3 regions of the Oceanisphaera ostreae genome follow, and region 1 is predicted to be linked to each of the others. Evidence: predicted binding sites of a transcription regulator. Region 1 holds the regulator's gene; each other region holds the start of a gene.
The links. Region 1 encodes LexA, which represses DNA repair genes until DNA is damaged. Its sites were predicted from a motif close to ANCTGTNTNNNNANACAGNT; they were not measured.
Positions count from the first base shown of each region.

Region 2: a site for LexA is predicted at 8,802-8,821, ahead of ACFQ1C_RS10735 (YebG family protein). Genes of this name have one in related genera too.
Region 3: a site for LexA is predicted at 3,292-3,311, ahead of ACFQ1C_RS11970 (metal-dependent hydrolase). Genes of this name have one in related genera too.

Region 1 covers NZ_JBHTJS010000028.1:14,226-24,588, forward strand. The annotation lists gene ACFQ1C_RS06795 (COX15/CtaA family protein) at 1-682, opposite strand, end outside; gene ACFQ1C_RS06800 (hypothetical protein) at 708-1,262, opposite strand; gene ACFQ1C_RS06805 (SURF1 family protein) at 1,249-1,941, opposite strand; gene ACFQ1C_RS06810 (DUF2909 family protein) at 1,965-2,180, shown strand; gene ACFQ1C_RS06815 (cytochrome c oxidase subunit 3) at 2,187-3,056, opposite strand; gene ACFQ1C_RS06820 (cytochrome c oxidase assembly protein) at 3,072-3,596, opposite strand; gene ctaD (cytochrome c oxidase subunit I) at 3,583-5,202, opposite strand; gene coxB (cytochrome c oxidase subunit II) at 5,212-6,333, opposite strand; gene lexA (transcriptional repressor LexA) at 6,665-7,279, opposite strand; gene plsB (glycerol-3-phosphate 1-O-acyltransferase PlsB) at 7,428-9,797, shown strand; gene ubiA (4-hydroxybenzoate octaprenyltransferase) at 9,934-10,363, opposite strand, start outside.
Region 2 covers NZ_JBHTJS010000038.1:2,902-13,264, forward strand. The annotation lists gene ACFQ1C_RS10695 (DEAD/DEAH box helicase) at 128-1,510, shown strand; gene ACFQ1C_RS10700 (PA4780 family RIO1-like protein kinase) at 1,895-2,752, shown strand; gene ACFQ1C_RS10705 (CDP-alcohol phosphatidyltransferase family protein) at 2,865-3,479, shown strand; gene ACFQ1C_RS10710 (phosphatidate cytidylyltransferase) at 3,858-4,790, shown strand; gene ACFQ1C_RS10715 (lysophospholipid acyltransferase family protein) at 4,804-5,511, shown strand; gene ACFQ1C_RS10720 (NfeD family protein) at 5,667-6,080, shown strand; gene ACFQ1C_RS10725 (SPFH domain-containing protein) at 6,094-7,047, shown strand; gene ACFQ1C_RS10730 (Bcr/CflA family multidrug efflux MFS transporter) at 7,210-8,421, opposite strand; gene ACFQ1C_RS10735 (YebG family protein) at 8,834-9,163, shown strand; gene ACFQ1C_RS10740 (metalloregulator ArsR/SmtB family transcription factor) at 9,355-9,687, shown strand; gene ACFQ1C_RS10745 (arsenate reductase ArsC) at 9,684-10,184, shown strand; gene arsH (arsenical resistance protein ArsH) at 10,181-10,363, shown strand, end outside.
Region 3 covers NZ_JBHTJS010000045.1:2,404-12,766, reverse strand. The annotation lists gene ACFQ1C_RS11985 (OsmC family protein) at 66-470, opposite strand; gene crp (cAMP-activated global transcriptional regulator CRP) at 652-1,290, shown strand; gene ACFQ1C_RS11975 (phosphoribosylaminoimidazolesuccinocarboxamide synthase) at 1,358-2,461, opposite strand; gene ACFQ1C_RS11970 (metal-dependent hydrolase) at 2,572-3,246, opposite strand; gene hutH (histidine ammonia-lyase) at 3,411-4,943, opposite strand; gene hutU (urocanate hydratase) at 4,948-6,645, opposite strand; gene hutG (formimidoylglutamase) at 6,657-7,598, opposite strand; gene hutI (imidazolonepropionase) at 7,595-8,815, opposite strand; gene ACFQ1C_RS11945 (hypothetical protein) at 9,006-9,245, shown strand; gene ACFQ1C_RS11940 (YjiH family protein) at 9,354-10,316, shown strand.

The DNA.
Region 1 (10,363 bases):
AGCTGTCGGCAGGCACACCATGGGGATGAAAGGCGCTCCACTGCCACTGGCTCAACCAATCGCCTTGGCATACCGGCAGCTCAACACAGGCCATGGCCGCATAGTTAGCGGCAGTCCAACCACCAAGCGCAATTTGTATCAACAGTACAAGTATTGCCAGCGCCAGCAAGCCGCTCCCCCTCATGCCATGAAAAGAAGCGGGCTCACGATAAGCCGTTTTGGGCATTCGGGTGTTCATCCACAACCAAAACAATAAGGCCAACAAGGTAAAGCCACCCAATAAGTGCCCCATTACGACCAAAGGCAGCAGATTTAGGGTAACGGTGAGCATGCCTAGCGTGGCTTGCCCACAGACTAGCGCCAGCAACCCCCATGTTACCTTTCTGAGATGTCGATGAGCGTGGCGCAGTGACCATAACGCCATCAGCAAGATAGTTACGCCTAAGGTGCCTGCGGCATAACGATGCACCATTTCGTTGCGTGCCTTGGTGAAGTCGACGGGACTATCAGGAAAGCGCAGCGCCGCCGCATCATGATCTGATAGCGAGCTAGGAGCATAGTTAAAGCCATAGCAGCCTGGCCAGTCTGGGCACCCCAAGCCCGCATCGGTGAGCCGAGTATACGCCCCCAGTATCACCACTATCAGCGTAAGGGTAAAAGCAAACAGACACAGTCGGTGCATGGCTTCCTCCATCGTTCAGCAGACTCTAGCCTGCACGGGAATATTTAAGCAGACGCCGTAAGTCACTCAATAGCGCCTTGCCCATTTTTGCCTGCTCTTGCTCTCGTTCTTGTTCTTGTTGTTTATTTACATCAAACTCGACGCCAGACTTAGAACTCGGCAGTACATAACGCATGATCAGCAAACCCGGAGGATCGGCAATGTAAACGTATCCCGCTTCTAACTCGTTGCTAGTGGGCAGCCGCACTACGGCCACTCGGTCACCGTCTCGGCCCAGCGCAGTGTCTATATTATTAAGCAAGGGCTCAACCCTTAAGCAGGCGTCACAGTCTGGGCTTGTTGGTAGTATTAAACGCCACTGATTATCTGCAGCTATCTGCCCTTGTACCCATTCGCCGTGACTGTTCACTGCAGGAGTAAACCAGCCCTGAGTCAAGGTCAGCCAAGCCAATGCCACCGGCAGCAAAAATACCGCCAGCATGGCTAACAAGACTTTTCTAGACCTAATCTGCTGGCCAGGATGCGCATGGTGACTCGGTTGTGACTTATTACGAAAGTTCGAGGTTTTACGTTCCATCATGTTGCCTCCGGTAATACCAAGCAGCGGCAAGCCATACTGCTAGCGTCATAGCAAACCATTGCACCGCATAACCAGTATGGCGCTCTGGCCCCATAACGACGGGCTTCCAGTCGCCTTGCTCAGCACCCACCTTCAATACAAAGGGCAATACCGACTCGCCCCAGATCTGCGCTAGCTCAACGGGTTGCAAATTTGCAACCAAGGGATGGCTTGGATTAAACGACACCTCAGCTAGCGTTAACGGCACCACATAGGGGCGAACAAGGTGGCCAGTTAACTGTGCTGGTGACTGGTTTGAGATAAGAGGCTTAGTGACAGGTAACTGGCGCCGATCTGGGTTTGCCGGCCACCAGCCGGTGTCTACCGCCAACAAGCCATGACGAGTTTGTAGCGGACGGATCAAGCGATAACCGACTCGCCCCGACTCTATCTGATTATCGAGCCATACATCCCCGCCCGCCAGAAAGAGCCCATTGACCGCCAGCTGATAACCAAAGGGAGCCTGAATAGAGAGGGCTTCATTCAGAGTCAATTCGAGGTCGTGACGCTGATGCCACTCCAGTAACAACAGCCGTTTTTCATCGGCGCGTGATAGCTGCCAAGTTCCCATGACGATCATCAACAAAGAGATCACTGCCGTCAGCACCAGTAAACCGCCACTTTTTCCTATACTCAACATTCAGCTTCTCCTGGAACGCATCCATGCTATTCAAGCTACTGATTGTATTATTACTGCTGTTTATGATTGGCAATCTGTTTTGGGGGCTTAAATCTATGCTCTCGCAACAGGCCCCCCGGTTGATGAGCCGCTATATCGGACGGCGCTTAATCTGTGCCGTACTCATAGTGCTGCTGTTGATCATTGCCCTAGCTGCGGGATGGATAGTCCCTCACTCACCCCTAATGAAGGTTTCATAAGAGCCTTTATAGAATATAGACAAAAATAAACAAACAGAGCCAAACTACGTCCACAAAATGCCAATACCAACTGCTGGCCTGAAAACCAAAATGCTGCGCCGGAGTAAAATGCCCCTTGCGCGCCCTTAGCCACATGATGGCCAGCATCAGCGTCCCCAAGGTGACGTGAGCACCGTGAAAACCGGTAAGTAGGAAGAAAGTATTACCATAAATACCCGAATCCAGCCGTAGGCCCAGTTCCTCATAGGCATGCACATATTCCCACACCTGTAGGGTTAAAAAGATCATCCCCAGCAGTACCGTCAACCCCAGCCACTGACTCAGGCGCAGTCGCTTGTTATCAAGCAGCGCCAAATGAGCCAAATGCGCGGTCACCGAAGAAGTGAGTAGAATCATGGTGTTAATCAGCGGCAAACCAAACCAACCCATAGCCGTGGTTTCTATGCCTCCTGGGGTGCTTAGTAACGGCCAGCTGGCGGTAAAGTCCGGCCACAGCACGGCGTTGGTCATCACATTGTTGCCCGCCCCACCCAGCCAGGGCACAGAGAGAATGCGGGCATAAAACAAGGCGCCAAAAAAAGCGCCAAAAAACATTACTTCGGAAAAAATAAACCAGCCCATCCCCAAGCGAAATGAACGATCCATTTGGTTGCTATACAGCCCGGCGCTCGATTCATCAATCACATTGCCAAACCAGCCAAACAGCATCACCGTCATCACCAAAGTACCCGCAGCAAATACGATAGGTCCGGCAATGCCACCAATTTCCGCCACCCAAAGCCCTGCCCCCGAAGCCAGTAAAAACAATCCTAAAGCACCCACCAACGGCCAAGGACTCTGGTCCGGCACATAATATGACTGAAGCTTGACCGACATGTTTGCCTCCTTGGCTCAGCTACTGCTGGCTCGTTCCGTGATGTCATAAAGGGTGTAGGACAAGGTAAATACCTCTATGTCTGCCGGCAGATCCTTGTCCACATAAAAACGCATCGGCATCACCGCTTCGCCGCGTCCTGCCAACGGTTGCTCTTGAAAGCAAAAACATTCTGTTTTGCGTAAGTGGCTGGCCGCACGCCCGGGGGAAACAGACGGAATCGCCCGCAGTGTAATGTCGTTATTACTGGGGTTGTTGATAGTAAAGTCTACTTGGTGCATCTCGCCAGGCCGTACCTGCAACTGGCGAACCGATGGCGTAAACTCACCCCGCAGGCCACTACTTTGGTAGGTAATAAACTCCACCGTAATCAATCGCTGTTCATCCACGACCCTAGACTCGGCTACTGGGCGGTTAGCAGTTTTGCCATTGAGCCCCGTAATGTCACAAAAGACGTCATACAGGGGCACCAGCAAAAAACCAAAACCAAACATAGCGACGGCCAGCAAGGCCAGCTTAAGTGCCTTATTATCGTGCATCATCGTCTGTTACCTCCGGTGGCGTACCAAAGGTATGATAGGGGGCAGGCGAAGGCACCTTCCACTCCAGACCATGGGCTCCTTCCCAAGAGCGAGCCAATGCCGGCTCACCGCCGCGAATACACTTGACAATGAGTACCACAAAAATTAATTGTGATAAGCCGAAGGCGAAACCACCGATACTGACCAAAACATTAATGTCGGCAAATTGCAGTGAATAGTCAGGGATCCGTCTTGGCATTCCGGCAAGTCCAAGAAAGTGCATCGGGAAAAACAACACGTTAACCGAGATAACTGAGCACCAAAAATGCCACTTGCCCAATCGCTCATCAAACATGTGGCCGGTCCATTTCGGTAGCCAGTAATACACGGCTGCAAACACAGAAAGAACGGCACCGGTAACCAACACATAATGAAAATGGGCCACCACAAAATAGGTATCGTGATACTGAAAGTCTGCAGGGATAATGGCCAACATGACCCCGCTGAAGCCGCCAATGGAAAACAGCACGATAAAGGCAATGGCAAATAACATCGGCACCTCAAAGCTCAGCGACCCTCGCCACATGGTGGCTACCCAGTTAAAAATCTTAACTCCCGTGGGTACCGAGATAAGCATGGTGCAATACATAAAGAACAACTCGGCAGCCACCGGCATACCAACGGTAAACATGTGATGCGCCCATACCAAAAAGCTTAAGCCCGCAATAGAGACGACGGCGAACACCATAGAGGTATAGCCAAACAAAGGTTTGCGGCTAAAAGTAGGAACAATGGCCGAAATAATGCCGAAGCTCGGCAATATCATGATGTAAACCTCGGGATGACCAAAAAACCAAAAGATATGCTGGAACATCACCGGGTCGCCACCACCGGCTGCATCAAAGAAGCTGGTACCAAAATATTTATCGGTCAACACCATGGTTACGGCCCCAGCTAGCACCGGCATCACTGCAATCAACAAAAAGGCTGTAATTAACCAAGTCCAACAGAACATGGGCAGCCTCATCCATGTCATGCCTGGTGCTCGTAAGTTCCAGATGGTAACAATGACGTTAATCGCCCCCATAATAGAGCTGATGCCCATAATGTGGATGGCGAACACAAACAGGGCGGTACTGTCTGGCGAATAGGTAGTAGAAAGGGGCGCGTAAAAAGTCCAGCCAAAGTTAGGGCCACCGCCGGGCATAAACAACGACGACAGCAGCAATAAAAAAGCAAAGGGCAGTATCCAGAAGCTCCAGTTATTCATCCGTGGTAACGCCATGTCTGGCGCGCCAATCATTAATGGAATCATCCAGTTAGCCAGCCCCACAAAGGACGGCATAACGGCACCAAAAATCATGATCAAGCCATGCATGGTGGTCATTTGATTAAAAAAATTGGGTTCAACTAACTGCAATCCAGGCTGAAATAATTCGGCGCGGATCAGCATGGCCATAAAACCGCCTACAAAAAACATACACAAGCTGAACAATAAATACATCGTACCGATATCTTTATGATTGGTAGTAAACAGCCAGCGTTTAATGCCCTTGGCCGGGCCATGATGCACCTCGTTAACGTTCAGGTGCTCATCGGCGGTATTGGTTTTATTTAACGGTGCCATCCCTGCCCCCTATTGTCCTTGTCTGGCCTGCTCAATATCGCTGGGTTGTATTACATCTTTAGTATCATTGCCCCAGGCGTTACGCTCATAGGTAATCACTGCCGCCAGCTCTTGAACTGACAACTGCTTGTTAAAGCTTTGCATGGCGGTGCCGGTTTTTCCGTACAGCACGATATTCAGATGGGCCGCCTTATCTTTGAGGATCAACTCATTACCTTTAAGAGCCGGAAAAGCACCGGATATACCTTCGCCATTTGCTTGGTGACACGCGGCGCAAGTACGCTGATAGACCTGTTCGCCTTGCTGCATCAGCTCATCCATCGACATTTCCATTGCCAGCAGTTTTTGCTCATCGGCTTTATCTTGGGCTTGTTTTTCCTGCGCACTCGCCAGCCATCCATCAAACTCATCGCCGGTTCGAGCATCCACTACTATCGGCATAAAGGCATGATCTTTACCGCACAGCTCGGCACACTGGCCGCGATAAATACCGGGGTCGTTGATACGGGTCCAAGATTCGTTAATAAAGCCAGGCACCGCATCTTTTTTCACCGCAAACGCCGGCACCCACCAAGAGTGAATGACGTCATCCGAGGTTATAAGAAAACGAACTTTTCGGTCGGTAGGTAATACCAAAGGGTAATCAACTTCAAGTAAGTAGTTTTCTCCCTTAGCCACCTGCCCTGTAATTTGCTCTGGCAAGGTGCCAATGCGGCTATAAAACTCCACTCCTTGATCAAAATAACGGTAGTGCCACTTCCATTGCGAGCCGGTGATTTGCACCGTGAGATCCGATTCGCTGGCATCTTCCATCGCAACCAAAGTACGGGTGGCAGGAATCGCCATGGCAATCAAAATGATAAAGGGAATAATGGTCCAAATAATTTCGACCTTAGTGCTTTCGTGAAACTGAGCAGCTTGGGCACCTTTAGATTTGCGATGGTGAATAATGGCCCAAAACATAACGCCGAACACCACCACTCCAATCACGGCGCAGATGATGAGAATGATCATATGCAGCCCATATACCTCTTGGCTGATATCAGTGACCCCTTCAGTCATATTGAAGCGTGTTTGCGCTCGCATTGGCAGGGATATCAGCAAGAATAACAGCAGAAAAATTAGCTTCACCACGCACCCCCAGTTTCATCCTGAATTTTGGTGTACTTATCGTGTAAAACCGAGTGGCCAGACTCATTCCTCACCGACCCAACACTCACAACAAGTAAAGCATCAAAAGCGAAAAAAGAAAGCAGACAGAAGAAAATCACGTAAAGATTGAGTGAGGAGTTAAAACTAAATCGCGGGGACTGATGTCTTGTAGAGTTGAATTATTTTAGGTGGGAGTATTAGACCAAAAACGGCAGCATGACCTAAAAAGGTCACTGAACGAGGCATAAGCAGGCAAAATATAGGACATTGGGGCCGCATGGCAGCCCCAATTTAAACGGCGGTAAAAAGCTTAGAAGTCGGCGTTGCGGATAACGCCTACCGCCAGCCCTTCGATAATTAGCTCTTGGCTGCGCAGGTCGATTTCGATAGGTGACAACTCGTCATTTTCGGGAAGCAAGCTCACCTTGCTGCCTTTACGCTGAAAACGCTTTACCGTTACTTCGTCGTCTAACCGTGCCACCACTACTTGGCCATTACGAACTTCCTGGGTTTTGTGCACCGCCAGCAGATCACCGTCCATAATGCCGATATTCTTCATACTCATCCCCTTTACTCGCAGCAAAAAGTCGGCGGCAGGATGAAACAGCGCAGGGTCTAACTGATAATGGCTCTCTATGTGCTGCTGGGCCAGAATGGGCTCGCCGGCCGCCACCCGACCAATCAGCGGTAAGCCCGCATCTTCTTGCTCCTCTTCTTCAACTAACCGAATGCCCCGAGACGTACCCGGCATCATGGTGATCACACCTTTTCTGGCCAAGGCCTTAAGGTGTTCTTCGGCGGCGTTGGCCGATTTAAAGCCTAATGTACGGGCAATTTCGGCACGGGTGGGTGGCATGCCGGTTTGTTGGATATGTTCTTTAACTATATCCAGTACCTGAGACTGACGCGGAGTAAGGGCTTTCATAGTACACCTGTTTTTTTATACAGCTTACTGTCAGTATATCCAGTAAACTCAACAGAGCAAGTACAAAATCCTGCTGCAGTAGCGTCAAGACATCGGAGGTCTGATCTGATAATCTTGCCCACCGCATAAATATTGGGGTTGCTGTTGTATGATGTTCGGTTCTTCTTGGGCTCGCCGCTTGTTTCGTCCGTTAATTGCCACCTTGGTAAACCATAAAAGTCTGCCCGCCGATCCGGTGGCCGAATTGGCCATCAATCTTGAGCAGCCGATTGTTTACATCTTAAAAACGGCGTCTATTTCAGACTTACTCACACTAGAGCTTTGCTGCGAAAAATTAGGCCTGCCGAGCCCTTTTGCGCCTTTAACGATTGAAGCGCACATCCAGCCCCGGGTGATCTGCTTAGATAAACCCGCCAGCTTAGGTCGTCGCGCTCGCGGCGCAACCCCTTACTTGGCTGAATTCAATCAACTGTTAGCGGCACAAGAGCGGCACCCGGCTCCCATTCAGCTAGTTCCGGTGAGTCTATTCTGGGGCCGAGCACCGGGCCGCGAAGGTGACCGTGCGTCTTCGCTGAGCATAGTACGCAGTCGTTCCCCTAGCGCCTTGCGCAAGGCGCTAATCGTGCTGCTAAAGGGCAGAGAAAATCGGGTACGTTTTAGTGCGCCGTTGTTGTTGACCCAACTTCAAGAGCGCTCGGCTGCCGACCCTAATCTAGCTCATAAGCTAGCCCGCATTACTCGTCTTCATTTTAGCCGCCAACGGCTGGCCGCCACCGGGCCAAAACTGCCAAACAGAGAGCTGCTGCTAACACAATTATTGCAAACCGACGGCATAGTGCAGGCCATACAAGAGCATAGCCAGCAGCAATCACAAGATATCGCAGCGTCGCGTCGTCAGGCTCAGGCCTATATGAATGAAATTGCTTCTAACTTTTCCTATCCGCTGATCCGCTTTGGCGACCGATTACTCGGTTGGCTTTGGCACAAACTCTATCGCGGCCTGTCGGTAACCGGCGCCGAGCGAGTACGGCAATTGGCTCAAGAAGGCCATGAGCTAGTCTATTTGCCCTGTCATCGCAGCCACATGGACTATTTACTGCTGTCTTATGTGATTTATCACCAAGGCATGGTGCCGCCCCATATTGCGGCCGGCATCAACTTGGACTTCTTTCCTGCCGGCCCCTTATTTCGTCGTGGCGGGGCCTTCTTTATTCGTCGTACCTTTAAAGACAACAGACTTTACGCCACCGTGTTTCGGGAGTATCTCAATTTATTATTTCGCCGTGGCTATGCGGTGGAATACTTCGCCGAGGGCGGCCGCTCGCGCTCCGGTCGTTTGCTCCCTGCCAAGCCCGGTATGCTGTCGATGACCCTCGAAGCCGCCATGCAAAACAATGATCGTCCCATCACTTTAATCCCAGTGTATCTAGGCTATGAACATGTCATGGAAGTGGCCAGTTATCATAAAGAGTTACAAGGTGGCAGTAAGCAAAAAGAAAGTGTTTGGCAACTGCTGGGCATCATTCGCAAGCTACGTAACTTTGGCCGTGGCTTCGTCAACTTTGGTGAGCCATTGCCATTAGCCGAATGGCTAAATACAGAGGCAGCACCACACAGCACCACTCGCGAGCTAGTCACTCCGCTGGCCCGCGAGGTAATGACCCGCATTAATTCCGCCGCCGCCGTAAATGGCCTCACGCTAAGTGCCACCGCACTGCTTACTTCAGATCGCCACGCCCTCACTCGCCAGCAGCTGCAACAACAAATGCAGATCTATCTGGATTATCTGCGCCTTTGCCCTTACAGCGAACACGTGGTTATTCCTGAACAACAAAGCGAACAATTACTGGCTCAAGCATTAGAACTAGGAAAATTTGAGCAAGAAACTAATACCTTGGGGGAGATCATCTATCTTGATCGCCACCAATCGGTACTGTTGAGCTATTATCGCAACAATATACTGCATCTATTTGCCCTGCCGGCACTGTTAGCAACTTTAATAGAGCGTCATGAGGGCATTGTTACCAGCGAGTTATTACGACGCTTACAGCGTTTATACCCCCTGCTAAAAGCCGAGCTGTTTCTTAATGTGGCGCACTGCGAGTTATCGGCACAACTTGAGAGCCAGTTAGCAGCATTACAGCAACTGGGTTTAGTGGAGTTTCGCCAGCAAGGCTGGTGGGTTGAGCCACAGCAACAGCTGCAACTACTGTTATTGGCAAGGATTATTCGACCTTCGTTGCAACGCTACAGTGTGGTAGTCGCCTGCCTAAAGCCCAGCGTCGAGCGCCAGCAGCTGCAAGATAACAGCCAGCAACTCGCCGAACACCTAGCCATGTTACACGGCATTCAGGCGCCTGAATTATTCGACAAAACGCTGTTTAATATGCTGGCTGAGGCATTAGAAACTGCAGGTTACGGCCATCAGGCTCAAGCAGGACATGACGAGCTAGAGCAGCTACGTTGCACACTCTACCCCCTATTGCCCAGTGCCGTCCGCCGCAGTTTGCAAGGTTGAATGTTGAATGTTGAATGTTGAATGTTGAATGTTGAATGTTGAGCAAAAATATAACACCAAGTACCGAGCTAAAAGATCAATGTTTGGACCTTTATAGGATCTGATTTCATCTTAGGCTCGGTGCTGTATTTGTGTCTTACAGCAGGGTGATCACTATGCCGACAAACACCAGCATGCCTACGAAGTTGTTATTCAAAAAGGCAGTAAAGCAAGGCATGCGTTCACGATCGCGAATAAGTCGCTGCTGATAAACAAACAAACCAGCACTACCCAACAAGCTCCAATAGAACAGCGGGCCCAGCGCAAAGGCGAGCCCTGCCGCCACTAATAACGCCAAGGTACTCAGCTGCAATAGCCCCACCATTAACTTGTCGCGTCGGCCAAATAAAATAGCGGTGGATTTAACGCCAATGCGCAAGTCATCGTCGCGGTCGACCATGGCATACATAGTGTCGTAGGCAATGGTCCAGGTGAGGTTAGCGGCGAATAATAACCACAGCCCTATTGGTAAACTATCACTTTGTGCGGCAAACGCCATTGGGATTGCCCAAGAAAAAGCGATGCCC
Region 2 (10,363 bases), on a different contig from region 1:
GTACCCCGTTTCGAGCTACTCTGAGTAAACTTTACGCAAAATAACAATCAACTCTCTCCTATACCGCCAAAATGCTGTATATTCTGCCTTCGTTTTTTGACTGTAGCGACTCTACAGAGGATCTCCAATGCAATTTTCATCTTTAGATTTAGCCCCAGAGCTACAACGAGCTCTTGTAGAATGTGGCTACAGTGCGATGACACCCGTACAAGAGCAGGCCATTGTGCCCGCGCGCCGCGGTAAAGATTTACAAGTAACGGCGCAAACCGGTACCGGTAAAACCGCCGCCTTTGCTATTCCTGTGCTACAGCGCATGTTGGATAAGCCTAAAGTCGCTGCCGAGCGACGCCCACGCACCTTAATTTTAACGCCCACTCGTGAATTGGCTGAACAATTAGCCGACTCTATTACTGCCTATGCGCAGTTTTTGCCTATTAGTGTTACAGCACTGTACGGCGGCGTTAAAATGGGCGGACAGGCTAACAAATTAAAAGCGGGCGTTGATGTTGTCATCACCACCCCTGGTCGTTTGTTAGAGCATCTTACCCTAGGTAATGTGGCGTTAAGCGATGTTGAGTTTGTGGTGTTGGATGAAGCGGACCGTATGCTGGATATGGGCTTTATTACCGATGTGCTGAAGCTGATTAAATTGACTTCGCCAACCCGCCAAACTCTGTTGTTTTCTGCTACCACGTCACCTGCAGTGAATGAGCTATCACATAAAATACTGAAGAATCATCAGCAAATTCGTGTGACTAAAATTAACAGCACGGCGGATACCGTAAGACATGCGGTGTACCCGGTAGAAGAAAGCCGTAAAATCGAATTATTTGAACAGCTATTAACAGAGAAAAACTGGTTTCAGGTGTTGGTGTTTACCAGTACTAAAGAGCAGGCAGATCGGTTATTAGTTGGCCTTAAAAAGAGCAAGATTGAAGCCGCCGTATGCCATGGCGATAAAAGCCAAGGCTCGCGCCGCCGTGCGATCGCTGATTTTAAATCCGCTAAATTACAAGTATTGATTGCTACCGAAGTGGCGGCCCGTGGTTTAGACATTCAGGGTCTAGATTATGTGGTGAACTTTAACTTGCCTTATTTACCCGAAGATTATGTACATCGTATTGGTCGTACGGGTCGGGCAGGGGCGCCAGGCACGGCTATTTCATTTGTTAGCCGTGAAGAAGAGCAAGCGTTAGAGCGCATTCAAAAGCTGACGGGTAGTGAGATCAGACGCATTATTAAGCCGGGTTTTGAAGTCACCAGCCGTGGTTCATTACTAAAAAGTCTTTCGCGCAAGGTCATCACTGGTCGCTCTAATAGAGCCAGTGAAACTGTTATTCAGTTTGGAGGCCCAAACGAGCCGCAGCCTAAGGGTAAACCCCGCCGCGCCAAGTCGATTGATGAGTCGAGCAACAAAACAGCTTCGAAGCCGGTGCGTTTAAAAAGAACACCCGAAAGCACAGGCCCGAAAAAGAAAATATTACGTGGTAAACGTGCCAAGCAATATTAATAGCTATTAACGTTTCCCCCGTACTTTGGCGGGGAATTATATGGCGCTTAGGGGCGGTTTAAGCCGTGCCTAAGCGCCATTGGCGTTTTTGCTATCGGCATATATGGCGACCTTTCTTTTAGGTATACTGTGCTCGTTACGGCCACACATGTAAGCGTGGCTGCTACTCTCAATACCAGATTGGCTTCTTGATGTTCTAAAAGGCTTCAAAGAGACTTATTATGACGTTTTATATCAGCGTGATAGGGTAAGTTGCAGCTCAATATGGCTCCATAGCCGCCTTTAAACCTCAAAGATGATACCCTGTTTGCTGCAAATACCTAAACACACAAACGTACTCGATAAAATAATGATCGATAGTCGAATTTACTTAGCAGGTAGCCTGTGAAAACACCCAAACGCCTACAGCCTCTTGTTGATGATGGTCTCATCGATGAAGTGATCAGCCGCCTAATGAGCGGTAAAGAAGCGGATGTTTTCGTTGTCCGTTGTGGTGCGCATATTCGTTGCGCCAAAGTCTATAAAGACGCGGCTCAGCGCAGCTTTAAAAAAGCGGCTCAATATAATGAAGGGCGAAAAGTGCGTAGTGGCCGTGAGGCTCGCGCCCTGGAAAAACGCTCAAACTATGGTCGTCAGCAACAAGAAAAAATTTGGCAAAATGCCGAAGTTGATGCCTTATCTAATTTAGCTGCTGCGGGTGTACGCGTACCTGAAACTTTCGGCTGCGTGGATGGCGTATTGCTGATGGAATTGGTTACCGATGGCGAGGGCGATGTAGCGCCACGACTCGGTGATGTGTTGATGTCACCAGAGCAGGCCATTGAAGATCACGCACTGATGATGCACTACGTTAAGTTGATGCTGTGTGCGGGCATTATACACGGTGACTTATCTGAGTTTAACGTGTTGGTGGATGATTATGGCCCGGTGGTTATTGACCTGCCCCAAGCGGTGAATGCGGCCGCCAATAATAGCGCGCAAGCGATGTTTGCGCGCGACGTTAATAATATGCGTCGCTATTATGGCGGCTTTGCACCTGAGTTATTACAGACCCAATACGCAAAAGAAATGTGGGCCCTGTTCAAAGAGGGAGAGCTAACGCCTAACTCCACGCTAAGTGGCGAATTTGAAGATGACGGTAATAACGCCGACGTAGGCTCCATACTCGACGAAATTAACGCGGCCATGGAAGAAGAGTTTGAGCGCCGAGAGCGTATTCGCGATGCTGACGAAGGCGCGTGATATGAGAAGCCAACGTGTAGCCTGTTGTGCCAACGTTTTATAGCAAATACTGACGGTTGTGACAGAGAAAAACCATTTTTTGTCACTGCTTTTGGTGTGATAGAGGCCAGCCATGATTTCCATTTACTCGCTAAAACCTCGTTTTCAAAACTTACTCCGGCCCATGGTCAGGCGCTTGGCCGCGCGTGGGGTAACGGCCAATCAGGTGACGCTAGCTGCGGCCGCCGTGTCTTTGTTAATCGCCGCGGTGATTGCTTGGCAAGCACCGCGGCTGTGGCTGTTTGCGCTGATCCCCGTATGGATGTTGCTGCGCATGGCGCTAAATGCCATCGATGGCATGCTGGCGCGTGAGTTTGGGCAACAGTCTAAGTTGGGTGCTTACCTTAATGAGCTGTGCGATGTGGTCGCCGACAGCGCCTTGTATCTACCGTTTGCGTTGATCCCCAGCGTGTCGGCGCCGCTGGTGCTGGTGGTGGTATTAATGGCAGCCTTTGTAGAATACGCCGGGGTACTCGGTTTAATGGTCGGTGCATCGAGACGGTACGACGGCCCCATGGGCAAGAGTGACCGCGCCGCTGCATTTGGCGTGTTGGGAGCTGGGGTGGCGATGGGGCTTATTAATAGCACTTGGGTAACCGTTATTCTCGCGCTGATATTAGTACTGTTAATGTACACCTTATATAATCGAGTGCGCCGCGGACTGGCGGAAGCGGCGAATAACACTTAGCCTGCATTCATATTCATTTGGTAAGGAAACCAACCGCCTATGCGCGACGCCGAACTTCACACTTTTTCTACCCACGATGATGTGGCGCTGTCTTTTCGGTACTGGCCTGCGCAACCACAGCAGCCAGATCCGACATGCTGCAGATTAATGACACTCATCATTTCAGCCAGCTACGGGCATTCACTGGATGCTCGGTCAGGCTGAAATGATTCGTCAAGGTGAGGCAAGCTCGCCCCATGTGCGCTCAGCACATGACGTCCCTGTCATGTGCTGGTCGGTGGAGACTATCCCAGCAGTCTCTTCTTTGGTCGCGGAGTAGTGGTCACTGGCCGACTTACACCATCAACACAACAATTTAATTAACGCGCGAGACTAATAATGCAAAATTCATTTTATATGACTCTTTTTTTAGTGGGTGCATTAATTGTTGCCACCATTATTGCGGTTGTAAAAAAACAGAAACACCCAGACCGTGACTACGAAGAATTGATGCTAAGAACCAAGTCATGGTGGTGGATCATCGGCTTAGTGCTTGCCGCGCTGTATATGGGGCAAAAAACGACCACCATATTTTTTGCGTTTGTCAGCTTTTTGGCCTTAAAAGAATTTTACTCTATAGCACCACTCCGCACCGTAGATCGACGGCTGGTCTTTTGGGCTTATCTGTCCATTCCTGTTCAGTATTACTTTGCCTACATTCAATGGTATGGCATGTTTATTATTTTTATTCCCGTTTATATGTTTCTGTTTTTACCGATGCGCTCCACGCTAATTGGCGAAACAAAAGGTTATATTCAAGCGAATGCCACCATACAGTGGAGTCTAATGCTCGCGGTGTTTACACTGAGCCACATTGCCTACTTAGTTAATCTTGGTCGTTTTAATGAACAGTCTGGCTTTATCGGACTAGTGCTGTTTTTATTATTTATTACCCAAAGCAATGATGTTAGCCAGTACGTGTTTGGCAAGCTGTTCGGCAAGCACAAGATTATCCCTAAAGTGAGCCCCAACAAAACGTGGGAAGGCTTCTTGGGCGGCTTAGTGATGACGACCATTTTAGCCGGTCTGCTGGCGCCATTTTTAACTATTTTGTCATGGCAGCAGGGGCTAGTTGCGGGCGCATTAATTGCGAGTGTGGGCTTTATTGGTGATGTAGTGCTGTCTTCCATTAAACGCGATATTGGCATTAAAGATACCGGCTCACTGATCCCCGGCCACGGCGGATTACTCGATAGGGTAGACAGTTTGATGTATAGCACACCGATATTCTTCCACTATTTTTACTACATCACCAAAGATTTTATCGCCTAACTGAGTGACGATGATGAGCCAACTTAAACAAACGCTAACCTCAATAAAGTGGGGGAAAGTGCTATTTTTCCTGTTAATTGTGAAACCTGTGGTGCTGATTGCGCTGGGCCTTAATTTGGTTAACCGCAAAGGCTTACCTAAAAACGGGCCGGCTATTTTGGCGGCAAATCACACCAGCCACCTCGATACACTGGTGTTAATGAGTTTATATCCGCTCTCGCAACTGCATCGAGTACGGCCCGTTGCTGCGGCAGACTACTTCTTGAAAAATAAATGGGTAGCCTGGTTTTCAATCAATTGCCTAGACATCATCCCTATCGAACGAGACGGCAAAGTAGCCCGAGAAGAGCTCTTTAAAGGCTGCTTTGATGCCCTAGAAAACCAGCAAATTATTGTGTTTTTCCCAGAAGGCACCCGTTCATTAACTGAAGAAAGAGAGTTTAAATTAAAGCGCGGTATCCACTGTCTTATACAGCGTTACCCTGATACCAAGGTGATCCCGATTATTTTGCATGGGCTTGGTAAGGCGCTACCCAAAGGAGAAGCACTGCTCGTGCCCTTCAATTGCGATGTGATTGTGGGCGACGAAATGACGCACGGCGATGACGTTAACGAGTATCTTGCCAATTTGACTGCGCAATACGAAAGCTTGCTGACCCAATGTATTACGAACGGCAAAATGGTGAAGAGTGAAGAGGACCAACAAACACCAGACCATTAAGGACTGCCAAGCAGACGGCATAAAGATAAACTCGCTTGGCCGGCGGTGTTATGGTGGTGGCGATGACTCTGACATAAGCGTGAACCCGAACATCAAGCGTGTTTATGTTCTTGTTGGGCGCTTTATATCTTAATTGTGTTTTTAGGAGGTGCATCTTGCTTGCATGGCATGGCTGGCTAATTGCCGCCTTACTATTGTTTTTATTGGAATTAACGGGCACTGGATTTGTTGCCTTTGCCTTAGGCTTAGCAGCGCTAATCACCATGGCAGCAGCTTGGTTAGGTGTAGGGGTAGCGACACAGTGGTTTACCTTTGCCATTGCCGCTTTGGTGTTAGCACCGGCGCTTAAATATTTATTTCGTCGTTATGCACCGTCTCAGCGTACTAGTTTTTTAGCTGGAGAAGGCAGCCAACAACAAGGTGAAATAGTGCAGCTTCCTTCGGGTGACTATCGCCTTAAGTTAGAAGGCGATCTATTTATGGTGCGCAGTGCATCTGGCGCCGAGCTAACGGCTGGGGTTCAGGTTAAGGTATGTCGCTTTGATGGCATTACCGCCATTATTGATTAATAGGAGAAAGAGTATGGATGCAACATTAGTGGTAGCACTGGTATTTACCGTGGTTATTCTGGTGTTTATCGCGAAGGGGCTGATGATAATACAGCAGTCAGAAGCGGTGGTGATTGAGCGGTTGGGGAGTTATAACAAGACCCTAAGCCCAGGTGTAAACTGGGTGATCCCCTTTGTTGATAAACCGCGTTCTATTAAAGTGCGCCGTTATCAGGCGATTGGCGGTGAAAATGTTGCTGTCGTGAAAGAAGAAACCCGCATTGACCGCCGCGAAACCGTACTTGATTTTCCTGGGCAGTCGGTGGTGACGGCGGATAACGTGAGCGTTAACGTGAACGGTGCGCTGTATTTTCAGGTTATCGATCCCGAACGTGCCGTGTATCAAACTGAAAACCTGATCCAAGCTATCGAGATCTTAGCCAAAACCTCGCTGCGCTCCGAAATGGGCAAAATGGAGCTCGATAAACTGTTTGAGTCTCGCCAAGAAATTAACGACAAGTTACAGGTGGTAATGGACGAAGCCGGCAATAAGTGGGGCGTTAAAGTCACCCGCGTGGAAATTCAAGACATTATTATTCCGGCAGAAGTTGAAGACGCCATGCGCAAGCAAATGGCGGCGGAGCGCGAGCGTCGAGCCTTAGTATTGCGGGCCAGTGGCGAGCGAGAAGCAGCTATTGCCAAGGCTGAAGGTGAGAAACGCTCCAGTATTTTGGTCGCGGAAGGCAGTAAAGAGGCCGCCATTCTAATGGCCGAAGGCCAACGCAAGGCTATCGATGAAGTGTTGTCAGCTGGCGATGAACGACTAGACCCGCAATTGGTCATTGGCTATTTACTGGGGCTCGAATACCTCAAAACCTTGCCAGAAATTGGTAAAGAGGGCGATCGTATCTTTTTGCCCTTTGAAGCCAGCAGCGTACTAGGTGCCGTCGGCAGCATAGAAGCTTTATTAAATGGGCCGAAAAAATAGTAACACCAAGCGCCCTACACTAAGCTAAAAGACAAACACCGAGCCCATTGGCTCGGTGTTTTTGTTTTTTGGGCCACGCTTTGGCTTTTAATCTTTAGCTAGGCTCTTGGAGCAGGGTACTATGTTTTTCCCCTTCACCCTTCACCCTTCACCCTTCACCCTTCACCCTTCACTGGCCGTTCGGCCTTCGCACAATAACCAATAGGCCAGTGCCGATAACAAGGCGCAGCCGCTCATGGTGCCCAGCATATATAAAGGGGAAGTGTCGGGTAGTAGCGAGACGAAAGCCGCGGCGAGAGCGGCGATGCCAAAGCGCAGCGTGCCTGCTAATGACGAGGCGGTGCCAGCCAAGTTGGGCAAGCTGCTCAGTAAGCTGGCCATGCTATTACTGCCAATGGTGGAGATAACGCCCACATATAACATGATGGGTGCCACTACCGACCACAGCCCCCAACCCAATAACGCTCCTATTGGCATTAACAGCCCTGCAAGCAATTGCAAGCTCAAGGCTACGCGCAGCATGGTGCGTGAACCTAATTTACGCACCCATTTGCCATTTAGCGTGGTAAACAGCATCAGGCTTAGTACGTTCAGGCCAAACAGATACCCCGTATGTTGGGGCGATACGTCATACAGCTCGATATAAATAAACGAGGCTCCGGTTAAAAAGGCAAACATACCGGCAAATGAGAAGGCACCACACAACATAAAACCCAATGCCACTGGACTGGAAATCAGGCGTAGATAACTGCGAATAATCGATGCAAAGTGCAAGGGCTGGCGCCGCTCTAGAGGCAAGGTTTCTGGCAGTTTAAGGCTACTAAACACGGCAATTAATACGGTGACGCCGGTCAGTACCCAAAAAATAGAGCGCCAACCAAACCAGTGCGCCAAATGGCCACCTAGCATAGGGGCTATTAACGGGGCGAGTGTCATCACCAGCGTAATGTAGGCCATGGTACGGGCAAAGTCTTCTCGGTTAAATAAGTCCCGCACTAACGCTTGTACCACAACCGCAGAGGCCGCACCGGCAAAACCCTGAGCGGCACGCAACCACGTGAGACTTTCAACGCTGTCAGCCATGGCACACAGCATGGCGGCGATGGCAAACACCAACATACCACCCAATAATACCGGACGGCGGCCCTTGGCGTCAGACAAAGGGCCAAATAGCAATTGGCCGAGCGCAAAACCGCCAGTATAGGCGGCCAATGTGGCCTGTACTCGATGGGAGTTGGTGCCCAGAGTCTCGGCAATGGCGGGCATTGCTGGCAAATACATGTCAATGGCGAGAGGGGTAAGGCCCGACACGGCACCTAATAATATAATAAGCGGCAAGGTGGCATTAGATGCCTGAGTAGTATCAGATGACATGGCGCGGCTTGTTCCTCCAAGGTAAGTAAGGTGGCTTCCTGCCGCTTGTTATACAAATTTGCTGCGCAAACTTGTTATATAAATAATACCAAACAAAAAAAGCCAGGTACTAAATCCATGTACCTAGCTTAGGGGAATGGCTCATCTTCTGAGCCGTGCGCTAGTGTGAGGGCGCTTAAAAAACGCACATCACCTACAAACTATCGGCCAAAATGCGCCAGCACGCCAGCGAACGGCTAAATAAACATTAATGGCAAAAGGTCAACAGACGCTAGTATAAAACGAATTAGGATAATAACACTGCCACATTAAGGGTTGATCGTCGCTGTGTCCAATCGTAAATGCCCGTGTGAGCCCTTGCAACTCGCACGGGATAATATTACTGTATATACATACATGATAGGAGCAAGTTATGGCAGTCACAATACAGTACCTTGTAGTAAGAAACGGAATCGAAAAAATGACGTTTACCAATAAGAAAGAAGCCGATGCCTATGATCGACTGCTCGATCTGGCCGAACACCTCGACGATGTACTTGCCGATGCGCCGATCAGTTTAAACGAGACTGACCGAGAAGCATTAGCTCTGTACTTAGCACAAAATCAAGACCTGTTAAGTGGACCGAAAAAGAAGTCCGCCAAAAAGTCAGATAAAGCCCCTGCGACTGAAGCAAACATCGAAGAACAGGCGGATGAGCCCGAGGTTCACGACAATAACGACTCTGTTCAAGCGGTCGCTTAGCGATTTACGCTGAGGGGGGCGTAAACGAACGTTTTGTTTCGTAAAGCTGGCCAGCTAAAGCGCCCTTTGCAAATTAGGTTTTCCCCTGAAGCCTCATCGTCTCTTTCATTTTATCTTCTCTTCTCTTTAATCTTGACATCTGAATCTCCATATATATGATAATTCATATGTGATTGTGGAGATTTGTTGCTATGCCGCCTCTAGTATTTTTTAAGTGCCTTGCCGACGACACTCGTTTGAAATCGTTACTGCTGATCAGTCAGCACCAAGAGCTGTGCGTGTGTGATCTACAGCAGGCGTTACAACTGAGCCAACCTAAGGTATCTCGGCATTTAGCTGAATTGCGAAAATGTGAGTTATTGATGGATGAGCGCCGAGGTAAGTGGGTGTATTACCGTTTGCATCCAAACTTGCCAAGCTGGGCGCGAGACATACTGAAGAGTACGGCGACGCACCATCCCGATTACCTAACTGAATGCGAGCAACAGCTGGCAGCTGATTCCTTCCAATGTGAGCGCGAATGATGAAAATTCTCTATATATGTACCCATAACCGCTGTCGCAGTATTTTGTCTGAGGCCGTAACCCAGCATAAAGGTGAAGGGCTGCTTGAGGCGAGAAGTGCCGGTAGTCAGCCTTCGGGCGAGGTGCATCCGTTATCGCTCACCTATTTGGCTGAAGCGGGCATTGCGACTACAGGCTTGCGCAGCCAGTCGTGGGACGACTTGACCGACTTTGCGCCCGACGTGGTGATCACGGTGTGTGACTCTGCAGCCAATGAAGCCTGCCCGGTGTGGTTTGGCAACGCCTTGGTGATGCACTGGGGGTTGGCCGATCCGTCCAAAATTGTGGGTAGCGATGCTGAAAAAGCAGCGGCGTTTCGCCATACCCTTGAGCTGATTAATAACAGAGTGAGCGCCTTGTTAGACATTGCCCGCCAAGACAAACCCCAGTGGTCTGATGCCCTGCAACAATTAGGTTTAACCACGACAGATCAACAGACACTAGGAGCCCACGCATGAGCTTAACGGATCTGAGTTTGCCTAATATCGACCAGCAGCAATTTCAATTGCCCGAGTTTACCGCACCAGGTCAAGCGGGTGCCGAGCACAAGCCGCGTATATTGTTGCTATATGGATCGTTACGCCAACGCTCGTTTAGCCGCTTGGTAGTAGAAGAGTCAGCACGTTTGTTATTGGCG
Region 3 (10,363 bases), on a different contig from region 1:
ACTTCACTGACAGCGTATGGCGTACGGCTGTTGCTCTGAGCTGCGTCAGCAAGACGGGAAAATCTTTAAGCTTCGCGGATCTCATAAGATGAAGACGCTGCTAGGGCCTTATCGAGCATTTTCATTACCGAACAGTATTTCTCCATCGATAACTTGACCGCTCGAGCAACATGTTTTTCCGATAAGTCCTGGCCTGTTACCACAAAGTGCAGATTGATCGCGGTAAATACCCGAGGTGGTTCCTCGGCCCGTTCAGCATCAAGTTCCACTTCGCAGCCGGTAATTTTCTGGCGGCTTTTTTCTAAAATTGACACCACATCAATGGCACTGCAGCCGCCCGCACCTAGTAGCACCGCTTCCATGGGACTAGGGCCTTTGCCTGGGTTTGTGCCGTCCAGTATCAGTTTATGGCCAGACTCAGAGTGTCCTTCAAAACACATGCCTTCTAACCAACTCACCTTGGCTTTCATAACTGCTCCTCATTAAAAGCACCATATTACCCCATTGAATGCAGCCCGACGAGCAGGATAAAAGGCCAAGCCACTTGATGGCGAGGCATAAGCCTTTTATGCTATCGGACTATATACGTGCAAGGCAGCCTGCTTGCTAGGCCTAAGCCAGAGCTAATTAAAATAATTAAGAGGATGTATCATGATTATTGGCAAGCCCCAAAGTGATCCCACCCTAGAATGGTTTTTGTCGCATTGCCATATTCATAAGTATCCGGCAAAAAGCTCTTTAATCCATGCGGGCGAAAAAGCAGAAACCTTGTATTACATCGTTAAAGGATCAGTTTCCGTACTTATCAAAGATGAAGACGGTAAAGAAATGATCCTGTCTTATCTTAATAAAGGTGACTTTATCGGTGAGTTAGGGCTGTTTGAAGAAACAGATAATCCACTGCGTACCGCTTGGGTTCGGGCTAAATCGCCTTGTGAAGTAGCCGAAATTTCTTATAAGAAGTTTCGTCAGTTAATTCAGGTGAATCCAGAAATTTTAATGCGACTGTCGGCACAAATGGCCGAGCGTTTACAAACTACCAGCCAAAAAGTAGGTGACTTGGCGTTTTTGGATGTGACCGGACGCATTGCCGAAACCTTGCTCAGCCTGGCACGCCAGCCCGATGCCATGACACACCCCGACGGCATGCAAATTAAAATTACTCGTCAGGAAATTGGCCAAATTGTCGGTTGTTCTCGCGAAACCGTGGGCCGCATTTTAAAAATGTTAGAAGAGCAAGAGCTGATCTCCGCCCATGGTAAAACCATAGTAGTATTCGGCACTCGTTAATAGCGATAGCAACAACCATAAAAAAGCCCGAGGCAAGCCTCGGGTTTTTTATAATCAAGAAACGGGGTTAATCAATCAAGTCGTATTGCTCTCGTAATATCTTAATAATATCTGCCTTGGGATTATCCGATAACACTAATTTTTGACCAGTTACCTTTTCTGCTATGCCGACATAGGTACGAGAGATGTTCATTAACACCTCAACCGGCAAGGCGTTATCGCGCGCTAGCGCTTCTCGCTCGGGCATGCGCTCTTTATTCAATAAAATATCTGGGTCAGGAAAATGATTCAATAGAGTCTGGCGAAAATCTTCTTTCGAATTTTCTACGATACGACCTTGTGCATAAGCCTCGCCATCCCAAATTCGCGACGAGTCTGGCGTGCCCACTTCATCCATATAAATCATTTTTTCACGGCCCTGAACATCCGTGACGTAGCCAAATTCAAACTTGGTATCAACAAAAATTTGATCCAGTTTAGCCAGCGCTTGGCTTATTACTTCAAAGCCTTCTGTTAATAATCGCTCGTAGTGGGCAATATCGTCAGCTTGTTTGAAATTGAAGGCTGCAAAGTTGTCTTCGATATTTTTTCGCGTGATATTAACGTCATCTGCCTCTGGCACACCGGGAATACCGGTCAGAATGCCCTTGGTCGAAGGTGTCATCAGCAGTTCGGGTAACTTCTGATCTTTTTGCAAACCGTCGGGCAGACGAATACCACAAAATTCCCGCTCGCCTTTGGCGTAGCTACGCCACATGGAGCCGGTAATATACTGGCGACAGATAGCTTCTATTTTTACCGGTGTCGCTTTTTGCACGATCCACACAAAGGGGTGCGGAATGTCCAATATATGGCTATCAGCTAGGCCTTGTTCTTGAAATAGCTTAAACCAGTGGTTAGAAATAGCATTAAGAGCCGCTCCTTTACCTGGCACGCCTTGCATACCCTCTTCGCCCCGCCAAATGCAGTCGAACGCCGAAATACGGTCGCTAATCACCATAATGGCCAAGGGCGCATCGGCGGCAACGGGGTAGCCTTTCTCTTGAATTAAACGACGGCTATCGGCCTCGGTTAACCAATAGACTGAGCGCACTTTGCCGCTGTGTACAGGTTGCTGGGTACGGATAGGAAGGTCATTGTTTACGGCCAATACCTGGTCTGCAAGGCTCATCTGCTGTGTCCTGTGTGTGGAGTGTTAATCGGCGCTGGCATCACTACGCGGTTTTATCATCGTTATAATAGCGTGTGCTGGTAATAAACCATGCCAGAGACACTATCTTATCAGATGAAAGAAATCGGCAATAGTTGTCGTAACACCACGAGTAACGGCTGCGGCGGCGGAGCTAACCACCCGCCGAGTAACAGCAGCGCCAGCAAGGCAATATTGGGCAGCAATGCAGGCCACGCTATCACTTTAAACGCAGTGCCAAACGACTTCTTTAGTCGCCGCCCTTCTAGATCGATGCTGTATAGCTCATCCAGCAGTAAATGAATGGTCGCGCCCGCAAACATGAATGCGCCCATCAGCCAGGCCAGCTCGGCACCAAGATTAAACAGCTGATGGCTAATCACCACTGTAACCATGGCGAACACCAGGTTGGCCAGCAGCGAGTGCAGGCTGGCCCTGTGTACCGTCAGGCGGGCGAATGCCCAGCACAGAGGATAACGCACCAGCAGATAAGCCACCGCCCCCAGCAGCAGGGTATCAAGCAAGGGTAAATGCTGGCGACCATAGAGCAGCGTCAGCGTGGTGCCGAGCATGCCGAACAAACGAAAGATAATCTGAATGGAACGAGAGGTATCAGCGTCTATATCCGGCATAATCCCGCCCAGCGTGCCGGTTAACCACAACAGGCCCGCTTCGGGCAGGCTCACCAACTGCGTCCAGGCCAGAGCTCCCGCCAACACGCCGCTCACCACAGACGCCACTTGCACATGCGTTTTAAAATTTGCCATCGACCACGTTCCAGGCTAATAAAGGGCGCAGAGTGTAACAGGGAGTACTGGATAAAAAAACAGGCCTCATGAGATGCTAATCAGATGACCTGAGCTTTATTCCGCCCATAAAAAAGGGGCTGCCAAAGCAGCCCCCTCAAATGTTCCTGTTTATTCATTCAAGCTTAGCGACTGGGTAGCAACCCCGGCTGCACCAGATGACTCAAGGTTTTGGACTTGAGCAGTGCATCGGCCTGTTCGAGATCGGGGGCAAAGAAGCGGTCTTTATCGTAGTAAGTAACAACTTCACGCAAGGCCTTACGGGCCACTTCCAGCGTTTCGGTGGTCTTGAGGCCATCGCGGAAGTCTAGGCCCTGACAGGCAGCCAGCCATTCGATAGCCAGCACGCCGCGGCTATTTTCCGCCATCGGCCACAGACGACGACCACCATTAGGCGCCATAGACACATGGTCTTCCTGGTTGGCAGACGTCGGCAGCGAGTCGACCGAATGCGGGTGCGACAGCGCCTTGTTGTCGGAGGCCAGCGCCGCTGCGGTTACCTGAGCTATCATGAAGCCGGAGTTGACGCCGCCATTTTCCACCAAGAAAGGAGGCAGACCGGACATGTGGGTATCCATCATCAGGGACACACGGCGCTCGCTCAAGGAGCCAATCTCGGCAATCGCCAGCGCCAGGTTATCCGCCGCCATGGCAACCGTCTCGGCGTGGAAGTTACCGCCGGATATCACGTCGTTGTCTTCGGCAAATACCAGCGGGTTGTCGGACACCGCGTTGCCTTCTACCAACAGCACTTCGGCAACCTGACGCATCTGAGTCAGACAAGCACCCATTACCTGGGGCTGACAGCGCAGAGAGTACGGGTCTTGCACTTTTGAACAGTCGTTATGGGATTGGCTGACTTCGCTGGACTCACCCAACACGTGGCGATAACCCGCGGCGGCATCGATCTGCCCCTGCTGGCCACGCACCTCATGGATGCGTGGGTCAAACGGACGACGAGAACTCAGGGTGGCCTCTACAGTCAGACCGCCGATCACGATGGCGCTGGCGAACAGGTCTTCTGCTTCAAACAGGCCGCGCAGGGCAAAGGCTGTGGACACCTGAGTACCATTCAACAGGGCCAGGCCCTCTTTTGGTGCCAGTGCCATCGGCTTGAGACCGGCAATTTCCAGCGCCTGACCGGCACTAATCACTTCGCCTTTATAACGGGCACTACCTTCACCCAGCAACACACAGCTCATGTGCGCTAGCGGCGCCAAGTCGCCGGAGGCACCGACCGAACCCTTGCCCGGGATACAGGGATAAACTTCGTGATTGACTAGGGCCATCAGCGCTTCCAGCACCTGCAGACGGATGCCCGAGAAGCCACGGGCCAGCCCATTAACCTTCAGTATTATGATAAGGCGTACCAGCTCGTCGCTGATCAATTCGCCCATTCCGGTGGCATGAGACAACACCAAAGAGCGCTGCAGTGTTTCCAGATCTTCCGGCTTGATACGCGTGCTGGCCAGCAGACCAAAACCGGTGTTGATGCCGTACACGGTGCGATCTTCGGCGACCATGCGGTTAACGCAGTCAACAGAGGCCTGAATGGCGTCGTGGCAACTGGGGGCCAGCTTGATCTGGACCGGCTGCTCATACACCTTGCGCATCTCGGCCAGTGTCATTTTTCCGGGGTTGATTGTCAGAGTCGTCATCCCATTAATCCTTATTAACCATTGGCAGATCCAGCCCCTGTTCACGGGCACAACCGATAGCAATATCATAACCGGCATCGGCGTGACGCATCACCCCGGTACCCGGGTCGTTACGCAGTACTCGGCCCAGGCGGGCGGCGGCAGCATCGGTTCCGTCGGCGACTATTACCACACCCGAGTGCTGGCTGAAGCCCATGCCCACACCACCACCGTGATGCAGAGAAACCCAGGTCGCGCCGCCTGCGGTGTTCAGCAAGGCATTCAGCAACGGCCAGTCAGAGACCGCATCGGAGCCATCGAGCATGGCTTCGGTTTCGCGGTTGGGGCTGGCGACGGAGCCAGAATCCAGGTGGTCTCGACCGATCACGATGGGCGCTTTCAGCTCGCCGCTCTTAACCATTTCGTTGAAAGCCAGCGCCAGACGAGCGCGGTCTTTCAGGCCAACCCAGCAGATACGGGCAGGTAGACCTTGGAAGGCGATGCGCTCACGCGCCATGTCCAGCCAGTTGTGCAAGTGCGGGTTGTCCGGGATCAGTTCTTTCACCTTGGCGTCGGTCTTGTAGATATCTTCCGGATCGCCACTCAGTGCCACCCAGCGGAAAGGACCTATGCCTTCACAGAACAACGGGCGCACATAGGCGGGTACGAAGCCGGGGAAATCAAAGGCATTCTTCACGCCTTCTTCCAGCGCCATTTGACGGATGTTGTTACCGTAATCTAGGGTCGCGGCGCCGCGATCTTGCAGATCCAGCATTGCCTGTACCTGTACCGCCATCGACTGCTTGGCGGCCTTAACCACGGCGGCCTCGTCCTGCTTACGCATGTCGGCGGCGTGCTCCATGGTCCAGCCTTGAGGCAGGTAGCCATTCAGCGGATCGTGGGCAGAAGTTTGGTCGGTAACCACGTCTGGCGTGATGTTTCGCGCGACCAGCTCCTTGAATACGTCGGCGGCGTTACCCAGCAGGCCGACGGAAATCACCTCGCCCTTGGCTTTCGCTTCATCGAGCATACCCAACGCTTCGTCTAGGCTGTAGGCCTTCTTGTCGACGTAACGAGTGCGCATACGGAAGTCGATACGGGTTTCGTCACATTCAACGGTAATACAGTTGAAACCGGCCATGGTGGCGGCCAGCGGCTGAGCGCCCCCCATGCCACCCAGACCACCGGTCAGTACCCAGCGACCTTTGGCTTCACCGTTGAAATGTTGTTTGGCCACGGCGACGAAAGTTTCGTAGGTGCCCTGCACTATGCCCTGAGAGCCGATGTAGATCCAAGAGCCGGCGGTCATCTGGCCATACATCATCAGGCCTTTCTTATCTAGCTCGTTAAAGTGTTCCCAGTTGGCCCAATGAGGCACCAGATTGGAGTTGGCAAGCAGCACTCGCGGGGCGTCGGCGTGGGTCTTGAACACACCAACCGGCTTGCCGGATTGTATCAGCAGGGTCTCATCGTCTTCTAGGCGAGTCAGTACTTCTGCGATGCGGTCGAAACAATCCCAGTCTCGAGCCGCGCGGCCAATACCACCGTACACCACCAGATCTTCGGGACGCTCGGCCACGTCTGGGTGCAGGTTGTTGTGCAGCATGCGGTAGGCGGCTTCGGTCAACCAGCTCTTGCAAATTTTGTTCACGCCGGTCGGTGATTTGGTCACACGGCCTGGCGCGTGACGCTTGTCTTGCTGTGACATATCTTGTTGTGACATGGTGTGTCCCTCTACAGTGTCAAAGTATGAATTAACCGAGCCGCCAGTCGTGCCGTATGGCCATCAACGTCATACTCGGGGTTAAGCTCTGCCAAATCTGCAAGTCGTAACTTGCCACTGGCGGTAATCTGTTCAATCAATGGTTCAATCACATCCAGTGCTACCCCCCGGGCGGCCGGTGCGCTTACACCGGGTGCCTGGGCTGCGGGAAACACATCGATATCTATGGTCAGGTATAGGTGGTCGCAGCGACCGATAAAAGCGTTGAGATCGCTCTTCATCTCGGCCAGCCGACCTTGAGTCATGGCCCGATCTTCCCATACCAGTGTTTGCAACTGTTCGGCTTTATCGAATAATGCCTGGGTATTGGAAGCCCGACTTACGCCCAGACAGGCGTACTGAAAAGGCCAGCCCCGTTGCTCGCAAACCTGAGCTATCTGGGCGAAGGGAGTGCCAGAAGACACCACCAGACCTGGATCGCGCAGATCGAAATGGGCATCAAAATTGATAATGCCAATACGCGGGGGCTGTGCTTGCGTAGCCTCTTGTGTCATAAAATGTTGCGCCAGACCGCTCCAGGAGCCGAAGGCCACCTCGTGGCCACCGCCCATGACAATGGGCAGCTGGCGGTGTGCCAGACACTCGGCGACCCGCTCGGCCAGGGCGCTGTGCGCCGCTTCCAGATCTTCGCCTGCACAGACCACATCGCCGGCGTCATAAACCGGGCCCGACTGGTGCCAGGCCAGGCTCGCCAGCGTCTTGCGCATGGCGGCCGGTCCCTTGGCGGCACCCACACGCCCCTTGTTGCGGCGTACGCCTTCGTCGCTGCAAAAACCAATCAGGGTCGTGCCCGGCTCGGCCGCGGTGCTGAACGGCCGCACCTGCTGGTGCCAGCGGGCGGTATTCGCCTCGGGATCGACCCGTCCACTCCAAAGATTCATGTCCGGCTTCATGCTGCACCTCCTGACATTTTTCCAGCCACGACACGGTGCGTTAGCCGAGGCAGACCCACGCTGTAGGCCAGTTCTGCCGGGTTAGTGGTATCCCACAAGCAGAAGTCCGCCTGTAACCCGGGGGCGATGCGACCCACCTCGGTCTGTAATCCCAGTGCCTGAGCACCATGGGCGGTCACGCCGCGCAGAGCCTCGATGGGGGTCAAGCGGAATAGCGTGCAAGCCATATTCAACATCAGTTTCAGGCTGAAGATGGGTGAGGTGCCCGGGTTGGCATCGGTTGCTAGCGCCATCGGTACTTGGTAGCGGCGCAGCAGCTCGATGGGCGGCATCTTAGTTTCGCGTAATATGAAAAAAGCGCCGGGTAACAAGGTGGCCACGGTGTCAGCCTCTGCTAGGGCCTTAACTCCGTCTTCGTCCAGATATTCGATATGATCGACTGACAGCGCGCCGGCCCGAGCAGCGGCGGCGCTGCCCCCCAGGTTAGATAACTGCTCGGTATGACCTTTGATGGCCAGACCGTGAGCCTTGGCGGCGGCATAAACCCGCTCGCACTGTTCGACCGAGAAAGCAATATTTTCGCAGAATACATCCACCGCATCGGCCAGCCTTTCGGCGACCGCAGCCGGGATCATCTGGCTGCACACCAGGCTAATGTAGCCGTCGGCGTCGTCTTTATACTCCGGCGGTAAAGCATGAGCACCGAGCAGGGTTGTTACCACCCGCACCGGCAGTTCGCGGCCAAGACGACGTGCCACTCGCAGCATCTTCAATTCGTTTTCCACATCCAGACCATAACCGGACTTGATTTCAACTGTGGTCACGCCATCAGCTATCAAGGCCTGTAAACGAGGTTTGGCGCTCTCGAAAAGCTCATCTTCAGAAGCGGCGCGGGTAGCACGTACCGTGCTAATGATGCCGCCGCCGGCTCGAGCGATTTCTTCATAGCTCGCACCTTCCAATCGGGCTTCAAACTCGCCAGCGCGGTTACCGCCGAATACCAGATGGGTATGGCAGTCAATCAATCCGGGGGTCATCAGCGCACCCTTTACATCAATGCACTCAAAACCGGATTTGTCGTCGACGCTTAGTTCACTCACCGGCTTAAGCCAGGCAATACGCCCTTCTTTCACCGCGATTGCCATCGGCTCGGTGGCACTCTCGAGACCATCAAACAAAGACACGTTGATCCAGAGCTGTAGTGATGACTGATGCATGAAAAGGTCCTCAAAACGATATTTGTATATACATTTAAACCTATTACTTTTTTCTAGCAACCATTATTAACTAAAAACACTAAAATAACTGACATTGATCACATTAATTGCACACCTCATTAACCTACCTACCTTTCATGTATATACATTTAGCACCGCCTATCAATCATGACTTACAAGGATCCTCCTGATGCATCAGGTCTCGGAGCAACCCCATACTCCCGGCAAGGCCATCGGCCGGCTGCTCGGATTAAGTGCCGTCGGCATCTTTATCTTCTTTATTCCCATCAGCCTGCAGGGCAAGACCAGTATTCCGCTGGATCATATGGTCGGCTGGCTGCGCGCCGCCTTGGGTGAAAACGGCGCCGGCTGGTATGCCATGGTAATGATAGTGGCGGGGGCAATTTATCCGCTGGTTACCGGCCGCTGAAAGCATAGCCTGACCGATCGCATTTTTCTGCTGCTGAAATGGCTGGGCGTCATCGCCGGCGTGCTGGCGCTTACGGGGGCTGGGCCCGCCGCCCTGCAAACGCCGGACATGCTGCCGTTCCTGTTCAACAAGTTGGTGATTTCGGTGGGGCTGATCGTACCCATCGGCTCGGTATTTCTGGCTTTTCTGGTGGAATATGGCCTGCTGGAAGCCATCGGTATTCTGGTTCAAAAGCTGATGCAGCCTATCTGGCGCACGCCGGGCCGTTCCGCCATTGATGCGGTCGCCTCTTTCGTCGGCAGCTACTCCATCGGCTTGCTGATCACCAATCGGGTCTATGTCTCCGGCCATTACTCGGCCCGAGAAGCGGCCATTATCGCCACCGGATTTTCTACCGTGTCCGCCACCTTCATGATTATCGTGGTCAAAACCCTGGACTTGATGGCTATCTGGAATCAGTACTTTTGGCTGACTCTGCTGATTACCTTCGTAGTCACCGCCATCACGGTGCGACTGCCTCCACTGTCGCGGCTGGATAACCAAGCCGAGCACCGAGAGCCAGCCTGCGAAAATGGGAACCGCTTGGGCGTTGCCTGGCAGAATGGTGTACAGATTGCCGAGCAGGCGCCATCTCTCGGGCGCAACGTGATCGACAACTTCAAGGACGGCCTGGTGATGACCATCAGTATATTGCCGTCCATCATGTCGGTGGGACTGATTGGCCTGCTGGTGGCCAAGTACACGCCGATATTCGACTGGCTGGGTTATCTGTTTTACCCGGTGACTTGGCTGTGGGGAATCGAAGACGGCATGTTGTTGTCTAAGGCGACCGCCTCGGGACTGGCGGAAATGTTTCTGCCGGCGTTGCTGATGGCCGAAGCCGACTTTGTCGCTCGCTTCGCTGCTGGCGTGGTGTGCGTATCGTCGATACTGTGCTTCTCGGCGTCCATTCCCTGCATTTTGGCAACCCGACTTCCGCTGAAAGTGGGCACCCTGGTGCTGGTGTGGTTTATCCGCGCCTTTTTAAGCCTGTTGCTGGCCATTCCCGTGGCCATGATGATAGCCCCTTAAGTCCTTACTATCCTCTTAGCCCGGCCGCAGCTGCGCGCCGGGCTGGC